Regions from separate parts of the Aliivibrio friggae genome, predicted to be linked through region 1. Evidence: predicted binding sites of a transcription regulator. Region 1 holds the regulator's gene; each other region holds the start of a gene.
What was found. Region 1 encodes PurR, which represses purine synthesis genes. Its sites were predicted from a motif close to TNANGNAAACGTTTNCNTNA; they were not measured.
Positions count from the first base shown of each region.

Region 2: a site for PurR is predicted at 4,436-4,455, ahead of folD (bifunctional methylenetetrahydrofolate dehydrogenase/methenyltetrahydrofolate cyclohydrolase FolD). Genes of this name have one in related genera too.
Region 3: a site for PurR is predicted at 2,293-2,312, ahead of pyrD (quinone-dependent dihydroorotate dehydrogenase). Genes of this name have one in related genera too.

Region 1 is NZ_CM170648.1:1,819,844-1,825,125, reverse strand. It holds gene AC2INI_RS08470 (TfoX/Sxy family DNA transformation protein) at 1-374, opposite strand, end outside; cyclic di-GMP riboswitch class I at 501-584, opposite strand; gene purR (HTH-type transcriptional repressor PurR) at 745-1,752, opposite strand; gene torD (molecular chaperone TorD) at 2,047-2,694, opposite strand; gene torR (two-component system response regulator TorR) at 2,931-3,629, shown strand; gene AC2INI_RS08450 (hypothetical protein) at 3,807-5,264, shown strand.
Region 2 is NZ_CM170648.1:2,060,307-2,065,588, reverse strand. It holds gene AC2INI_RS09590 (YeaH/YhbH family protein) at 1-1,263, opposite strand, end outside; gene AC2INI_RS09585 (PrkA family serine protein kinase) at 1,391-3,325, opposite strand; gene folD (bifunctional methylenetetrahydrofolate dehydrogenase/methenyltetrahydrofolate cyclohydrolase FolD) at 3,511-4,368, opposite strand; tRNA gene AC2INI_RS09575 (tRNA-Arg) at 4,633-4,709, shown strand; gene AC2INI_RS09570 (protein adenylyltransferase SelO) at 4,820-5,282, shown strand, end outside.
Region 3 is NZ_CM170648.1:1,433,089-1,438,370, reverse strand. It holds gene AC2INI_RS06610 (cell division protein ZapC) at 299-838, opposite strand; gene pyrD (quinone-dependent dihydroorotate dehydrogenase) at 1,056-2,066, opposite strand; gene AC2INI_RS06600 (NAD-glutamate dehydrogenase) at 2,339-5,282, opposite strand, start outside.

The DNA of each region.
Region 1 (5,282 bases):
CGAAGGTTTGGTAAATCTTTAATACGTGATGGTTCTGCGGTTTTCTGTTTTTCTTTATCTTTTTTCGCGACATCTAAAGCTATAACAGCTTGAAGCAAGATGGAATCTGGTTCATTCCAACACTCCTCAGGAAGAGCAAAATATTTAGTAACAACTGGAAAACCACGTTTTTTATAAACGTAAGGTTCAAATCCTTGCTCTTTAAATAAATTAATCGTTTCTTCGCTTGATCGTAAATGCAGTTTGTCTTGAACGACAAGGGCAAACATAGTGTCATCTATAAAGACACCAAAGCCACCAAACATTGAACGCGAAGAGATCTTCCCAAGAGAGGAAAGTAAACGAAGTGATTCTTTTAGTATTGGTTTATCCATTGCAATAATTCTCGGTTAGTAAGTCTATGTCACTAAACAACTGAGCCCGAGGAAATAGTAGCAAGCTTAAAAGAAATCATTGTTATTTTAACGTAAAAATTAACAACGATTGACAGAATACTCGCCGTCGGCAACCCCGCTACCTTATATATAATACGTAGGCCGGAAGCTTTGCGTCCTATACTTTCGCATAGTTTGCCATGTTCGTGACACTATTGATGATATAGCAATCAATAAGGTGTGTTATAGCAAAAAACGCCATTATGTGATCTTGGTTCACATAATGGCGTTGTTTTTTTGTTATCTCTGTTCAAGTTTTAAATAAAAAAGAGAAATAAATAAGTTTTTGATATAAAAAGAATTGTAATTATTATTTTAAACGATTAAGAACACTACTGCGAGAAACAACCTCTGGCTGCATTTCAAAAACACGACGTTCGTGATGTTTATCCTTAATTCGCTCTAATAATATCTCTACCGCAGTTTTTCCTACACGACGTTTAGGTTGGTGGATCGTCGTTAGCGGTGGTGAGAAGTAAGCTGAAAGTTCTATATTATCGTAGCCAATAACAGAAATATCTTCAGGCACTCGCAAACCAGATTGCTTAATTCGACTGATTGCAGCCAGAGCCATTATATCGTTAAAACAAAATAAAGCAGTTGGACGCTCTTGCATGGCTAATAGCTTATCAATCGCTTTTGATGCAGAAGCGCATTCAAAGTCACCTTCTAATATCCATTCTGATTTAAATGGCAAGTTAGCTTCTTCATGAGCGCGTTGAAAACCATGAACACGTTCTTTACATGTGGTTTTTTCAGCTTGACCTGTAATACAAGCAATTTGAGTATGGCCATTTTCGATCAAATGTTTTGTTGCTAAATAGCCACCTTTTTCAGAGTTATCAATGATTTTATCTGTGTGTGGACTATCAGGGCCCCAGTCCATAATTACCATTGGTAACTCGGTATTCTTTTCAAGTAGTGCTAATAATTGTTCATTAAGATCTGAACACATAACCAATAAGCCATCTACTCGTTTTTCAGAAAGCATACGAAGGTAATGTTTTTGTTTATCTAAATCGCCCTCGGTATTACACATAAATAGTGTGTAACCTTGTTTGTAGCAGTAGTTTTCAACCCCATGCATTACTTCAGCAAAAAATGGGTTAAATGATTGAGTTACTAGCATACCAATAGTACGTGTCGTATTGCACTTTAAACTACGAGCAACAGCACTTGGTGCATAGTTAAGTTCTTCAACTGCTTCCCATACACGCTTTTGAGTTGCTTCTGCGACAAAGCGTGTCTTGTTAATTACGTGCGATACCGTGGTGGTTGAAACCGAAGCAAGTTTTGCAACGTCTTTAATAGTAGCCATATAAAAGCCTTAAATGATTATTAAGGGGCTATTTATCTTCCAACAAAAATGAGTTTTGATCTGTAAAGAACTGATGGAAGATAAATAGGCCCTAAGTCTAGGTATAAATAAAAAGGTATAAATAAAAAAAACCGCCAAAAATGCGGTTTTCATTTAGTTTTCAAATTTTATCGTTTGCGTTCACATTTTATAGGTAAAGCATAGTGCAAACAATTATTGATTTAATAAATTTTGGTTGTAATCTGATTTACATCACGGACTTGTTAGTTTATTGCATCAATTTTAGCATTTATATTACTCACCGGTAAGGAAAGTCGCATCTAATCGTAAGAACGCAACTAAAAAGTCGGTAACAGAAGCATAAAAACCAAACTCATCTCTTTCTTTACATATTTGACTAAATCTTGGAACCCATGAAAGTAATTGTTCGTTGATAAACGTTAGTTGAGCATTCATGTAAGTTTCAAAATCTTCTTCAGATGATTGCTGATTTGTCATGGCAATTAAGTTACCAAGAAAATCTAATTCAATAGCAATATGGTCAGCAGGTTCGTTAAACTCAGACTTTTGTGCAATGTCATATTTTGAAAGTAGATCTCGCATATCTTGAGCTGGCTTGCCATTTAGGATGCCTGCCTTGTCTAAATATATCGACGCGTAAGGCAGAGCACTGTTTTTATCCGAGCCTAGAAAGGCTTGACAGAAATCAGCAGATAGCTCAAGTTGCACGTCTTCGCGGCTTTGTAATTGATTTAGTTTTTCAATTAAAGCATTCATCGATGTCGCTAACGTTGGAGTTTCAGCCAAGCTTGCTAAAAAAGTACGTACTTCAAAACTGTTGTACTGCTCAAGCTGCTCAGTTGTTAGTTCATTAGCTAATAAGCTTGAAAGCCACCAGTAAATTTCAGCGCGTTGTTCATTAAATGCTGTTAATTCGTTCATTTATCTTTTACTCCAAAAAGTTTATTTAAGAATTGTACTGGATAAGTATGAAAAGGAATAGCACCTCTCATTAACAGGGTGTATAAATATATGAGTAAAGATTAATGTTCGATTTTTATTAAGAATTGTCTTGAATCAATTAAAATACAGAAATATCAATTGAGAATTGGCATTATTACAAAATATGAATAGAATAAGATAAGAACCATCCTAATAACCATAAAAAAGAGAAGATTATGAGCTATCACATTTTAGTTGTTGAAGACGAAGTGGTAACTCGCTCTAAACTTGTAGGCTATTTTGAAGCCGAGGGATATCAAGTGAGCGAGGCTGAAACAGGGGCAGAAATGCGAACTATTTTGGCTGAACAAAAAGTTGATTTAATTATGCTTGATATAAACCTACCAGGAGAGGATGGTTTATTGTTGGCGCGTGAATTACGCAGTCAGTCGAATATTGGTATTATTCTTGTTACAGGACGAACAGATAGTATTGACCGCATTGTTGGTCTAGAAATGGGGGCTGATGATTATGTTACTAAGCCTGTTGAATTACGTGAGCTATTAGTACGAGTGAAAAATTTATTTTGGCGTATGTCGTTAGTCAATGAACCTGTTGAAGTGGATGAGTCGAGTATTGTTCGCTTTGGTGAGTGGACTTTTGATATCCAACGTCGTGCTTTGTCAAATAATGGCGAGCCAGTAAAACTCACGAAAGCAGAATATGAATTATTGGTTGCTCTGTCTTCATACCCAAATACGGTTCTATCACGTGAACGTATTTTGAATATGATCAGTCATCGCGTAGATGCCCCAAATGATAGAACGATTGATGTACTGATCCGTAGAATGCGAGCAAAAATGGAAGTGGATCCAAAAAATCCTCAAATTTTTGTCACTGTACACGGTGAAGGTTATATGTTCGCAGGAGATTAATTTTCATAAACTGCGATAGATAATACAGAAAGCCACTCAAAATTGAGTGGCTTTTTTTGTTGTTATATCAATGTCAATACTGATTTCGCCTCATACATAAGAAAAGCTGTCTTTAATTTTTGTTTGTACTACTATGTTATGTGATGTCTATTCAAAAATAATTATTATGGGTTAGTGATGAAACAATTTTTTAAAATGGCAATGATTGCCTCTGCGTTAGTCGGTGTGGTTGGCTGTCAGAGTACTGGTGGTGAGTCAGCAGTGGCTGTAACTGAGCAAAATGACAAAGTACAATCAGTATCAACATTTGATGCGCTTCAGAAACAATATTCATTAGATAAAACAACTTTTGATTCTGTAGACTCTTTTTCAATTTATTCAGAAGCCGCATACGCGACAATGATGGAAGAGTGGGCTGAAGCAAAAGAGATCTTTTTAGAAATTGAAAAAGAGCCAGGGCTAATTAATGAAGAGTACTCAATGTTCTCTTCGGGTTCTTATGCTGCAAAGTACATGTCTTTAGTTGCAGTTGCCGATAGTGAACTTTCGAAACTTAAACGTTATAAAGCAACGGCAGATGTCGTATTGTCTGATGCTATTGCACAGATGGCATATTTGATTGAGATTGATGCTAAAAAGTATTACTCACAAGAGTTTTCAAGCCTAAACACTCAGTATAAAGCACTCTTTGTAACTGTGGTTGAAAACGATATTGCTGAAGCTCAAACTAAGCAAGCATCATTTCTAACCAATGCAAAAGTTACAGAGATTAAAACAACATTAAAAATTCATGTTGAGCCACTGGAAAAAGAGTTTTCTGACTTATCTCGTAAGGGATTTAAGGCCATTGCACCAATTAGCTATGGCCAAGCTAAAGCGGAATTAGATAAAGCTAAAAAAGCAGTACAAGCAAACAATCGTGATAAAGCATTAATTGTTGATGTTGTTGCTAAAACACGTTTTCAACTTGATCATTTAAAAAACATGGCAGCTGAAGTGAAATTACTGAAAGCAGTTAAAAATGGCCAATTTGAGCAACCAGTATTAGAGTTTGAAAATAAATTATTATCTATTTCACAAGCAATTAATGGTGATGATTACCGTAACCAACCATTAAGAATGCAGACTGAGGCGGTTTTGGTTTCAGTACAGCAAATGCATGAGATTAATAATACGGCTGATCTAGAAGATAAAATCAAAGAGCTTCAGGTGCAAATCAAAACACTGGAAGTGACAGTTGAAAAGCAAACTGGCGATCGTGCTAATGTTCAAAAACAAGTGGTTGTACTGACACAACAACTTGAGCGAAATGATAACTTAATTAATAATTTGAATGGTGTGATTGCTTCTTATAAAGAGAAAGAAGCGGCAGAAAAAGCAAAGAAAGAGGCAATAACTGCAGAGCCAGCCACAGCGGAAGAAAATGCGGAACAAGCGGCAGTTGCAGAAAACAATCAACCGGAAGAGCAAGCATCAGAAGAAACGGCAGTAGTCGAAGAGGCTCCAGTAGCTGCTGAACCTATCGCAGAAGCTCAAGAAAGCATCGTAGAAGAGACTACTGTTGCTAAAACTGAATTGGTTAAAGCGGATCCAGTGACTACTGACGTTGTTGAGGCAAAGGTAGAGACTAAGTAATTGTAGATATAACTGACA
Region 2 (5,282 bases), 240 kb from region 1:
CAGCTGTTTTTTAAATAATTCTCTAAAAATAGGGTAGATGTCTTCAAGCGAACGAATGTTTTTCATCGCAAAGTTATCAAATCCTTGTGCTAGCTTTTCGTACTCAGTCCATAATGTTTGGTGGTGACGTTTGGTTATTTCAATGTAAGAGTAGTACTGGCAATATGGAAGAATTGAAGCCGTGAGTAACTCTTTACATTTTGGTGAATCATCTGCCCAGTTATCGCCATCAGACGCTTGAGCTGCATAGATGTTCCATTCATTAACCGGAAATCGCTCTGCTATGACTTCTTTCATTAATCTTAGGGCACTAGAAACCATGGTTCCGCCCGTTTCTTGAGAATAGAAAAAGTCGTGTTCGTTAACTTCTTTTGCTTGAGTGTGGTGGCGAATAAAAACGACTTCGACATTTTCATAAGTACGAGTAAGAAATAAATAAAGTAGAACATAAAAGCGTTTTGCTATGTCTTTGGTTGCTTGGTCCATTGAGCCTGAGACATCCATTAAACAAAACATGACAGCTTGACTTGATGGAATCGGGGTTCGTTCGTAGTTTTTATAGCGTAGATCGAAAGAATCAATGTAAGGGACGTGTTTAATCTTTTCTCGTAGCTCTTCTATTTCTTCTTTCATTTTACGAACAGCAAGTGGGTGAGCGGGTTCACTGTTTTTGATCTGTTCTAATTCTTGCTCAAGTTCGCTCAGTAAGCGTTTTTTGCCTGCGGTCATGGCGGTTCGGCGAGCCAGTGATTGCTGCAATGAGCGAACGATATCAATATTGGACGGGATCCCTGCGGTTTGATAGCCCGCTCGGTGGGTTTCCCATTCGGTGATCTTTTGGACTTGATTTTTTTCTAAATTAGGAAGCTCAAGCTCTTCAAATAGAATGTCTAAATACTCATCTTTTGAGATCTGAAAGCTAAACTCATCTTCTCCCTCACCATCAGCACTTGCGTCTCCTGCGCCTGAACCACCACCAGCTCCCCCTTGTGGACGGTCAATTTTATCGCCTTTGATGAATTGGTCATTACCAGGAAGAACACGCTCGCGAATACCACCTTGGCCTTGATGAAAAACAGGCTCGGAAATGTCTCCTTTTGGAATCGAAATGCTTTCACCACCCTCAGTATTAGTGACTGAACGTTGATTTACGGCATCAGAGACTGCACGTTTAATTTGATCTTTATGGCGACGAATAAAGCGTTGTCTGTTGACCGTGCTTTTCTTTTTGCCATTCAACCTTCGGTCAATAAATTGAGCCATAATATTGCCCTCCTAATTCATACCACCTTGATAAAGTATTCTGCCTACTTATATAGACAGTAATTTAATCAAAATGTTACTGGGTCAGCCCATAATTGATTATGGGCTGCAACGTCCTGTTGTTTACTTATGAAGATTTTCGAACACGTAAGTACCACTCTGCTAATAGACGGACTTGCTTTTTGGTGTAGCCTTTTTCCATCATACGAGCAACGAAGTTATCGTGTTTTTTCTGATCGTCAGTTGACGTTTTTCCATTGAAAGAGATCACTGGAAGTAAATCTTCAGTATTGGAGAACATTTTTTTCTCGATAACGACACGAAGTTTTTCGTAACTTGTCCAATTTGGATTTTGGCCATTGTTATTTGCCTTCGCTCTTAGAACAAAGTTAACAATTTCATTTCGAAAATCTTTCGGGTTACTGATCCCTGCGGTTTTTTCAATTTTTTCTAATTCATCATTGAGGGCAGAGCGATCAAACAATTGTCCGGTTTCTGGATCTCTATATTCTTGATCTTGAATCCAAAAATCGGCATAGGTGACATAGCGATCAAAGATATTTTGACCATACTCTGAATACGACTCTAAATAAGCGGTTTGGATTTCTTTTCCAATAAATTCGACATATTTAGGGACTAAGAAGCCTTTGACGAATTCGGTATATTTATCGGCAATATCTTGAGCAAATTGTTCTCGTTCGATCTGTTGTTCAATAACATAGAATAGATGAACAGGGTTGGCGGCAACTTCGGTTTGGTCAAAGTTAAATACACGAGATAGAATTTTAAAAGCGAACCGTGTTGAAAGCCCTGACATGCCTTCATCGACTCCTGCAAAATCACGATACTCTTGATAGCTTTTGGCTTTTGGATCGGTGTCTTTAAGTGTTTCACCATCATAAACGCGCATTTTTGAGAACAGAGATGAGTTCTCAGGATCTTTTAGGCGTGAAAGTATCGAGAATTGAGCCAAAATATCTAAGGTACTTGGAGAACAAGGCGCATGAAATAGATCACTGTGTTCCAATAGCTTTTGATAGATTTTGACTTCTTCAGATACTCGTAAACAATAAGGAACTTTAACTATGTATACCCTATCTAGAAAGGCCTCATTGTTTTTGTTGTTTCTGAACGTTTGCCATTCTGATTCATTTGAGTGAGCCAAAATCATGCCATCAAATGGTAGGGCGGATAAGCCTTCTGTCCCATTAAAGTTGCCTTCTTGGGTTGCAGTTAGAAGAGGGTGGAGTACTTTAATTGGTGCTTTGAACATCTCTACAAATTCCATCAAGCCTTGATTGGCTTTACAGAGTGATCCTGAATAGCTGTAAGCATCGGGATCATCTTGGGCAAAATGCTCTAACTGACGAATATCAACTTTCCCAACTAATGATGAAATATCTTGGTTATTCTCATCACCGGGTTCGGTTTTGGCGATACCGATCTGCTCAAGAATTGAGGGGTGAACTTTAATGACTTTAAATTTAGTGATATCACCACCAAATTCATTTAATCGTTTTGCGGCCCAAGGGGACATTATTGAACGAAGGTTACGAGGTTCAATACCATATTCTTTTTTTAGCAGTTCGCCATCTTCTGTTACGTCAAATAAACAGAAGGGATGGTCATTGACGGGACTTCTTTCGCCATTCGCGCTTAGAATATAGATAGGTAATTTTTGCATTAAGCTTTTTAGCTTTTCTGCTAATGATGATTTACCGCCACCTACTGGGCCTAATAGGTAAAGCACTTGTTTACGTTCTTCGAGACCTTGAGCTGCATGTTTTAGGTAAGAAATAATTTGTTCAATAGGCTCTTCCATACCGTAGAAGTCTTTAAATGTCTCATAGCGAGAGATCACACGGTTGGAAAATATACGGCTAAGTTGAGGGTCAAGAGCAGTATCGATAACTTCAGGTTCCCCAATAGCCATGAGAAGTCTTTCTGCTGCATTGGCATAAGCACTTTTGTCATTACTACATAAGGACAAGAAATCTTGCAGTGAAATCTCTTCATCTTTTGCCGCTTCATAACGGGCTTGATAGTGGTCAAAAATACTCATATCCATTTCCTCTTGTCATCCGTTTTTTTTATTAAGCATCTTAAGGTTAGTTACTAAACCCTTATTTTGTCCAAGAAAAAACTGAAAATAGGATGAAATTTAATCAAGAAGTGTGGCAGTGCGCAGATATAAAAAAAGCGAGCCTAATAAAGCTCGCTAATTGATATTTTAGTTAATAGTTTATGTTATTTGCTGTGGTATTGCTCACAAGCTAATAAGGTATTTTCGATCAAACTAGCCACTGTCATTGGGCCAACGCCACCAGGAACTGGGGTGATGTAACTTGCTTTTGTTTTTGCTACATCGTATTCAACATCACCAATTAATTTACCTGAATCTAAGCGATTGATGCCTACATCGACCACGACAGCGCCTTCTTTAATCCACTCTCCTGGAATGAAGTTTGGTTTACCAACGGCAACCACAACAAGGTCGGCTTGACGAATATGGTGTTCAAGATCTTTAGTGAATCGGTGACAAGTTGTAGTAGTACAACCAGCAAGCAGCAATTCAAGTGTCATTGGGCGACCAACGATGTTTGATGCTCCAACCACAACTGCGTGCATTCCACGCACTTGAATATTGTAACGATCAAGCAGAGTGATAATACCTTTTGGGGTACATGAACGTAACTTTGGAATACGTTGAGAAAGACGACCTACGTTGTATGGGTGGAAGCCATCGACGTCTTTTTCTGGGTCAATGCGCTCTAAAATTTTAGTGCTGTCCATTCCTGCAGGAAGAGGGAGTTGAACTAAAATACCATCAATTTCAGCATCTTGATTTAATGTATCAATAATAGACAGCAATTCAGCTTCTGTCGTTGTTGTTGGTAAATCATAAGATTTTGAAATAAAGCCGACTTCTTCACAAGCTCGACGTTTACTTCCAACATAAACTTGAGAGGCAGGATCTTGTCCTACTAATACCACGGCTAGCCCTGGAGCACGTAATCCGGCTTCTACGCGAGCTTTAACACGAGCCCCAACTTCTGAGCGAACAGTTTGGGAGATAAGTTTTCCATCGATAATTTGAGCGGTCATAATAATCCTATACAAGGGCTTTGACTGATTGACGTGCGTATTGTCTCAGAATTAAATAGTAATAGCTAGACGCAAACGATTGCTTTCTCCGTTTGTGAAGTTTTAAAAATAGCAGCACCCATAAATATGTTATTGAGTATGAAGTTAAAAGCCTATATTTAATCAAACAATAGCCAATCTGCTTTATTTTTCAGCATTCAGTAAGATAATGATAAGAAAAGGATTGATCTGTTTTCGTATATTCGTATAATCCTACCCCATAGAGCGCCCTTAGCTCAGCTGGATAGAGCACCTCCCTTCTAAGGAGGTGGTCGAAGGTTCGAATCCTTCAGGGCGTACCAAATTGGAAAAGCCGCATTAACCTCATGGTTAGTGCGGCTTTTTTCATTTCTGTCATATCATTTATCAATATGCTAGCGTTAGTCCATTGCACTATTAATGGATTACTCTCATGTCTTTTTGGAACGCCTTTTCAATTACCACCCGTTATTCAGAACTGCCGAATTGTTTTTTTACTTATGTTCAGCCAACGCCATTAGAAAACGCTGATTGGCTAATATGGAACAGTGAATTGGCTATGCGATTTGGTTTACCTGAAATGCCGCAGAATAACCCAGAGCTATTATCTTCTTTTTCTGGGGAGACTGTGCCGTCTGCTTTTTCACCATTAGCGATGAAATACGCCGGACATCAATTTGGTAGCTATAATCCTGATCTTGGTGATGGCCGCGGGTTATTACTTGCTGAAATAGCAGATAAAGAAGGAAACCGTTTTGATCTTCATTTAAAAGGAGCAGGGCTAACGCCTTATTCTCGCTCTGGTGATGGTCGAGCAGTACTTCGATCTACTATTCGTGAATATTTGTGCAGTGAGGCCATGGCAGGATTAGGTATCCCTACAACAAGAGCATTAG
Region 3 (5,282 bases), 390 kb from region 1:
GGACTATACCACTTAGTTTTTACATAGGTTATTTAATTACAAATAGGCGTAAATAAGGAATTTATTTATATTTCAGATGATTTTATCAATGGGATATTAAAAATAAATATGCGGAATATTGGGGCTAGATCTCATTTATAAGAGATAGTAATACGGGAAAATTAACGCTAAATAGGTAAGCTAAAAGCGAGAATTACTTCTTTTGGGAGGTTTGAATAGCACTTTAAAGGTGAGATAAGGCGTTTGCTTGAATGAAGAGTAAAACTAAAGAGAGGCTAAAATAGAAAAGAAAGGCTTACTACCCTACTAATGCATAGTAAGCAGAGTTAACCACTTGCATCTTAGCCATGCGATCGTGCATCACTTTAATAGGTTCACAAAATGCCATGTATTTGGTTGGGTTAAGTGCAAACGAGTCCATATCTACCAACATACACATACTGGCACATTCGTAGTTCTCAACAATAATGAAATGTCCTTCACCTAAATCATTTTTAAGAGAGACCACTTCCCCTTCTTCAGGGCAATATCCCTCACCTTGTGGCTCAAAGAACCAACTTTTAGGTAACATAGGTTTATGAAAGCGCTTTGCTGCAACACAGTTAAGGGCAAGCTCCACTTTGCGAGGTTCCGATAGCGGAAGAAATGAAATGTATTCTACGAACATTTGATAGGCAGAGGCATCATCGACAGAGAATTTGCATTGCTCAAAAGCACCATCGATAAGAACTTTACAAGGTAAGTTCACACGAAAGACCATATCCATACCCAAATCGAGCATTAGAGATTGTGCTTTATTATCGTAATACCAATTCCATGTATCACTGGGTTTAAGCATTATGGTTTCTCTCTTGAAAAATGGGAAGAGTCCCTTCGTAAGCCAATCATCAATTACTGCAAATTATGCTGAAAAAGTGTGTTTATTTTCAGTCAAAAATATACTGATGCAATTAACTTCTAATTTTACAAGAGCTTAGGAATAAAAAAAGGGGAAATTCACATTCCCCCTTCCAATCGAACAGTCTGTAAGCAACTTTCGCTACTTTTTATGCTTCTTAAATATTATTTACGATATCTCTAACTAGACCAGGGCCTTTATAGATGAAGCCAGAATATACTTGAACTAGATCTGCACCAGCAACCATTTTCTCTTTTGCAGCAACATAAGAGTCAACGCCACCTACCCCAATGATTGGTAAGTTATCACCAAGTAGTTCTTTAAGACGACGAACCACTTCAGTACTACGAGTTTGAACAGGACGGCCACTTAAGCCTCCCATTTCTTCTGCGTGCTTCATGCCTTCAACCATAGAACGATCTAATGTTGTATTGGTTGCAATCACACCATCAACCTTAAACTTAATTAATGATGCTGCAATTTGAGATAATTCGTTGTCATCTAAGTCCGGGGCAATCTTTAGCGCAATCGGTACGTACTTACCGTATTTCTCTGCTAATTCTTTTTGCTTCTCTTTTAATTGAGAAAGAAGATCATCTAATGCTTCGCCATATTGAAGCGTACGAAGTCCTGGAGTGTTTGGTGATGAGATATTAATCGCAATGTAACCAGCGTATTGATATACCTTCTCCATACAAATTAGGTAATCTTCCGTACCCTTTTCAATTGGCGTATCTTTGTTTTTGCCAATGTTAATACCAATAACACCATCAAACTTTGCTTTCTTTACGTTCTCAACAAGATTATCAACACCAAGGTTATTGAAACCCATACGGTTGATAATGCCTTCCGCTTCAATAAGACGGAATAGACGAGGTTTATCATTACCTGCTTGAGGACGAGGAGTTACAGTTCCCACTTCAATAAAACCAAAACCCATTGCGCCAAATGCTTCAATACATTCGCCGTTTTTATCAAGACCAGCCGCAAGGCCAAGTGGATTTTTAAAGGTAATGCCCATAACTTCTACAGGTTTAGAAGCCAATTTTTGACGATAGAAGAGATCGAGAGGAGTGCCGGTAAAGCGTTTGAAATTTTGAATTGCTAGGTCATGTGCTTTTTCAGCATCAAGTTTGAAAATGCCAGCTCTGGCGATGCGATATAACATTGTAACTCCAAAATAAGTCCCGTATAAACGGGGAGTCATTATTCACTGATTTTATTCACAATTCAAACTTAATCGTACTTTATTCATTAATATTTATGGCTTATTTTTCGCCCTTAAATGACATAAAGAATAATAAATCACAAAAAACGCTTATTAATATAGATAAATTAGAAAATTCTCGGGGAAATAAAAAGGGAAAGTGAATATAAACTCACTTTCCCCTTCATTAAGCAAACGTTTATCTGATTATAATAATCAGCTTAATTGTTGCTTTACTGTTTTGACGTACAGCTTAAGTTTAATAACGTAAGTTCTCTTAATGCTACCGAGAATTTAGCGAATTCATGGACTGAACCGACCTTAAACTCATTCAAGATATTATCCCAACGTCCTACAGAGGCCGCGTTCTTTTCACACCACTCTTCAATGGCCTTTTCAACTGACTCGGTATCTTTGTACTCAGCAAGTACTAATTGAGTCAATTGACGTTGCTGCCAATCTAGGTCTTCACGGAAAGAAGCACGAGCAAGCGCTTGCCAATGGTTATCAACACCTTGGTTATTAATCTGTTTTAAGAACCAATGCAGAGATAACTTATCACCCAGAACATAGTATAAACGCGCTGTCGTTGAAACTGGTTGCTTCATATCTACCGCAACAGCTGAAATGTCCATCGCAGAGTACAGGCTACTTAGACGAGCAAGTACATTACCTAACTCGCAAGGTACACCCATTTCTAGATAGTGATTTGCTTGTTCAATGTGCTCAACCACTTCATCGTTAACTAAGTAACTATCAAGGTTATCTTTAATCTCATTAACTGCAGGCTTATATTTTTCGATAAGCTGCTGAATTGACATATTTTGTGAGCCATTACGTAATAACCAACGAGTCACTCGACGAATGGTTCTGCGCATGGCAAATAACGCTTCGTACTGAGCTTCTGTCGTTGAGATATTATCGAGATTACGGATCTCTTTAAATAAATCACCAAAATCAAAGATAGCTCGAGTTGCTGAATACGCATTCGCAATATCAGTGACGGTGTAACCTGTCTCTTCTTGCAAACGAGTGATGAAATTACAGCCCATCTCATTAACCATCTGATTTGCTAAACAAGTCGCGATGATTTCTGAACGAAGTGGATGATTATCCATTTCTGCTTTATAGTTACGTTGTAACTCAGTTGGGAAGTAAGTCGTTAGTAAATCAGCATGGTATGGATTATTTGCAATCTCATCACAGGCTAGCTCATCTTTTAGAACCATTTTTCCATAAGCAACAAGAACTGAAAGCTCTGGACGAGTTAGACCCTGCCCCATTTTTTCACGTTCAATCAGAGTTTCATCATCAGGAATAAACTCTAATCCGCGATCCAATTGACCTTTCTTCTCTAGGTTATGAATAAAACGAATTTGTTCTTTAACTAACGATGTACCTTGTTGCTCAGCAACTGAAATTGATTCTGCCTGACAATATGCATCATCAAGAACAATCTCACCTACTTCATCTTCCATTTTCTGAAGCAGAACATTACGTTGCTTATAGGTTAGATCACCATTAGCCACTAAACCATTCAGTAAGATCTTAATGTTTACTTCATTATCAGAACAGTCAACACCGCCTACGTTATCAACAAAATCGGTATTAACACGTCCACCTTTCTGGCCATATTCAATACGACCCAATTGAGTCATGCCTAAGTTACCGCCCTCACCAACAACCTTCGCATTTAGCTCTGAACCATTGATTCGTAAAGAATCATTAGCACGGTCACCAACATCAGCACTGGTCTCTTTTTCTGATTTAACGTATGTTCCGATCCCGCCATTCCATAATAGATCCACATTCATTTTTAAGATCATCTGGATTAAATCGTTTGGAGCTAATGACTGCTTACGGGTACCTAACATCTTCTGAATTTCAGGAGAAAGATCTATCGACTTAGCACGACGAGAGAAAATTCCACCACCTTGAGAGATCAGATCTTTATTGTAATCTTCCCAGCTTGAACGAGGTAATTCGAATAAACGAGCACGCTCTGGCCAAGTCAGTTCTGAATTTGGATTCGGGTCAATGAAGATATGCATATGGTTAAATGCCGCTTGAAGGCGAATATGTTTTGATAGCAACATACCATTACCAAACACATCTCCCGCCATATCACCAACACCAGCAACGGTGAAGTCTGTTGTTTGACAATCAATATCCATTTCACGGAAGTGACGTTTAACTGATTCCCACGCCCCTTTTGCTGTAATACCCATCGCTTTATGGTCGTAGCCATTAGAGCCACCAGAAGCAAACGCATCACCTAGCCAGAAGTTGTACTCTTCTGATACTGAGTTAGCTAAATCAGAGAAGGTTGCAGTACCTTTATCTGCGGCAACAACCAAATACGGATCATCATCATCATGACGAACCACATTCTTTGGAGGTACGACTTCACCTTCAATGATGTTGTCTGATACATCTAATAGCGCACAAATAAACTGCTTATAACAGCGTTGGCCTTCGGCAAAAATATCATCACGAGTTGTGAAATTATGCTGTTTCTTACAAACAAAACCACCTTTTGCACCCACAGGAACAATTACGGTGTTCTTAACTTGTTGAGCTTTAACCAGACCAAGAACTTCGGTACGGAAATCCTCTTGACGATCTGACCAACGTAAACCACCACGTGCTACTTTACCACCACGTAAATGCACACCTTCAATATCAGGCGCATAAACGAAGATCTCAAACGCCGGCACTGGTGCAGGGATTTCTGGGATAATTGATGGCTGAAGCTTTAGAGATAGCCATGGTTTTGGTAGACCATTCTCCGCTTGTTGATAATAGTTAGTACGTAACGTAGCTAAGATCATCTCAACATAACGACGGATAATACGGTCATCATCCAAGCTTTCTACTTTATCTAGGCTTGAGTAAATCGCATCAAGTTGTTTTTGTTGTTTCTTCTCTGACCATGCAACACTTGGATCAAAACGGAACTCAAACAAATTAACCACAGCAACCGCAAGTTTGGTATGCGTTGACAGTGTATCTTCAATGTATTGCTGACTAAATGGGAAGCCAACTTGACGCATATAACGAGCATAAGAACGTAGAATCGTCACTTCACGGCCAGACAGACCCGCACCAAGAACCAAACGGTTAAAGCCATCACTCTCTAATTGACCATTCCAGATCTGAGCAAACGCTTCTTGGAAA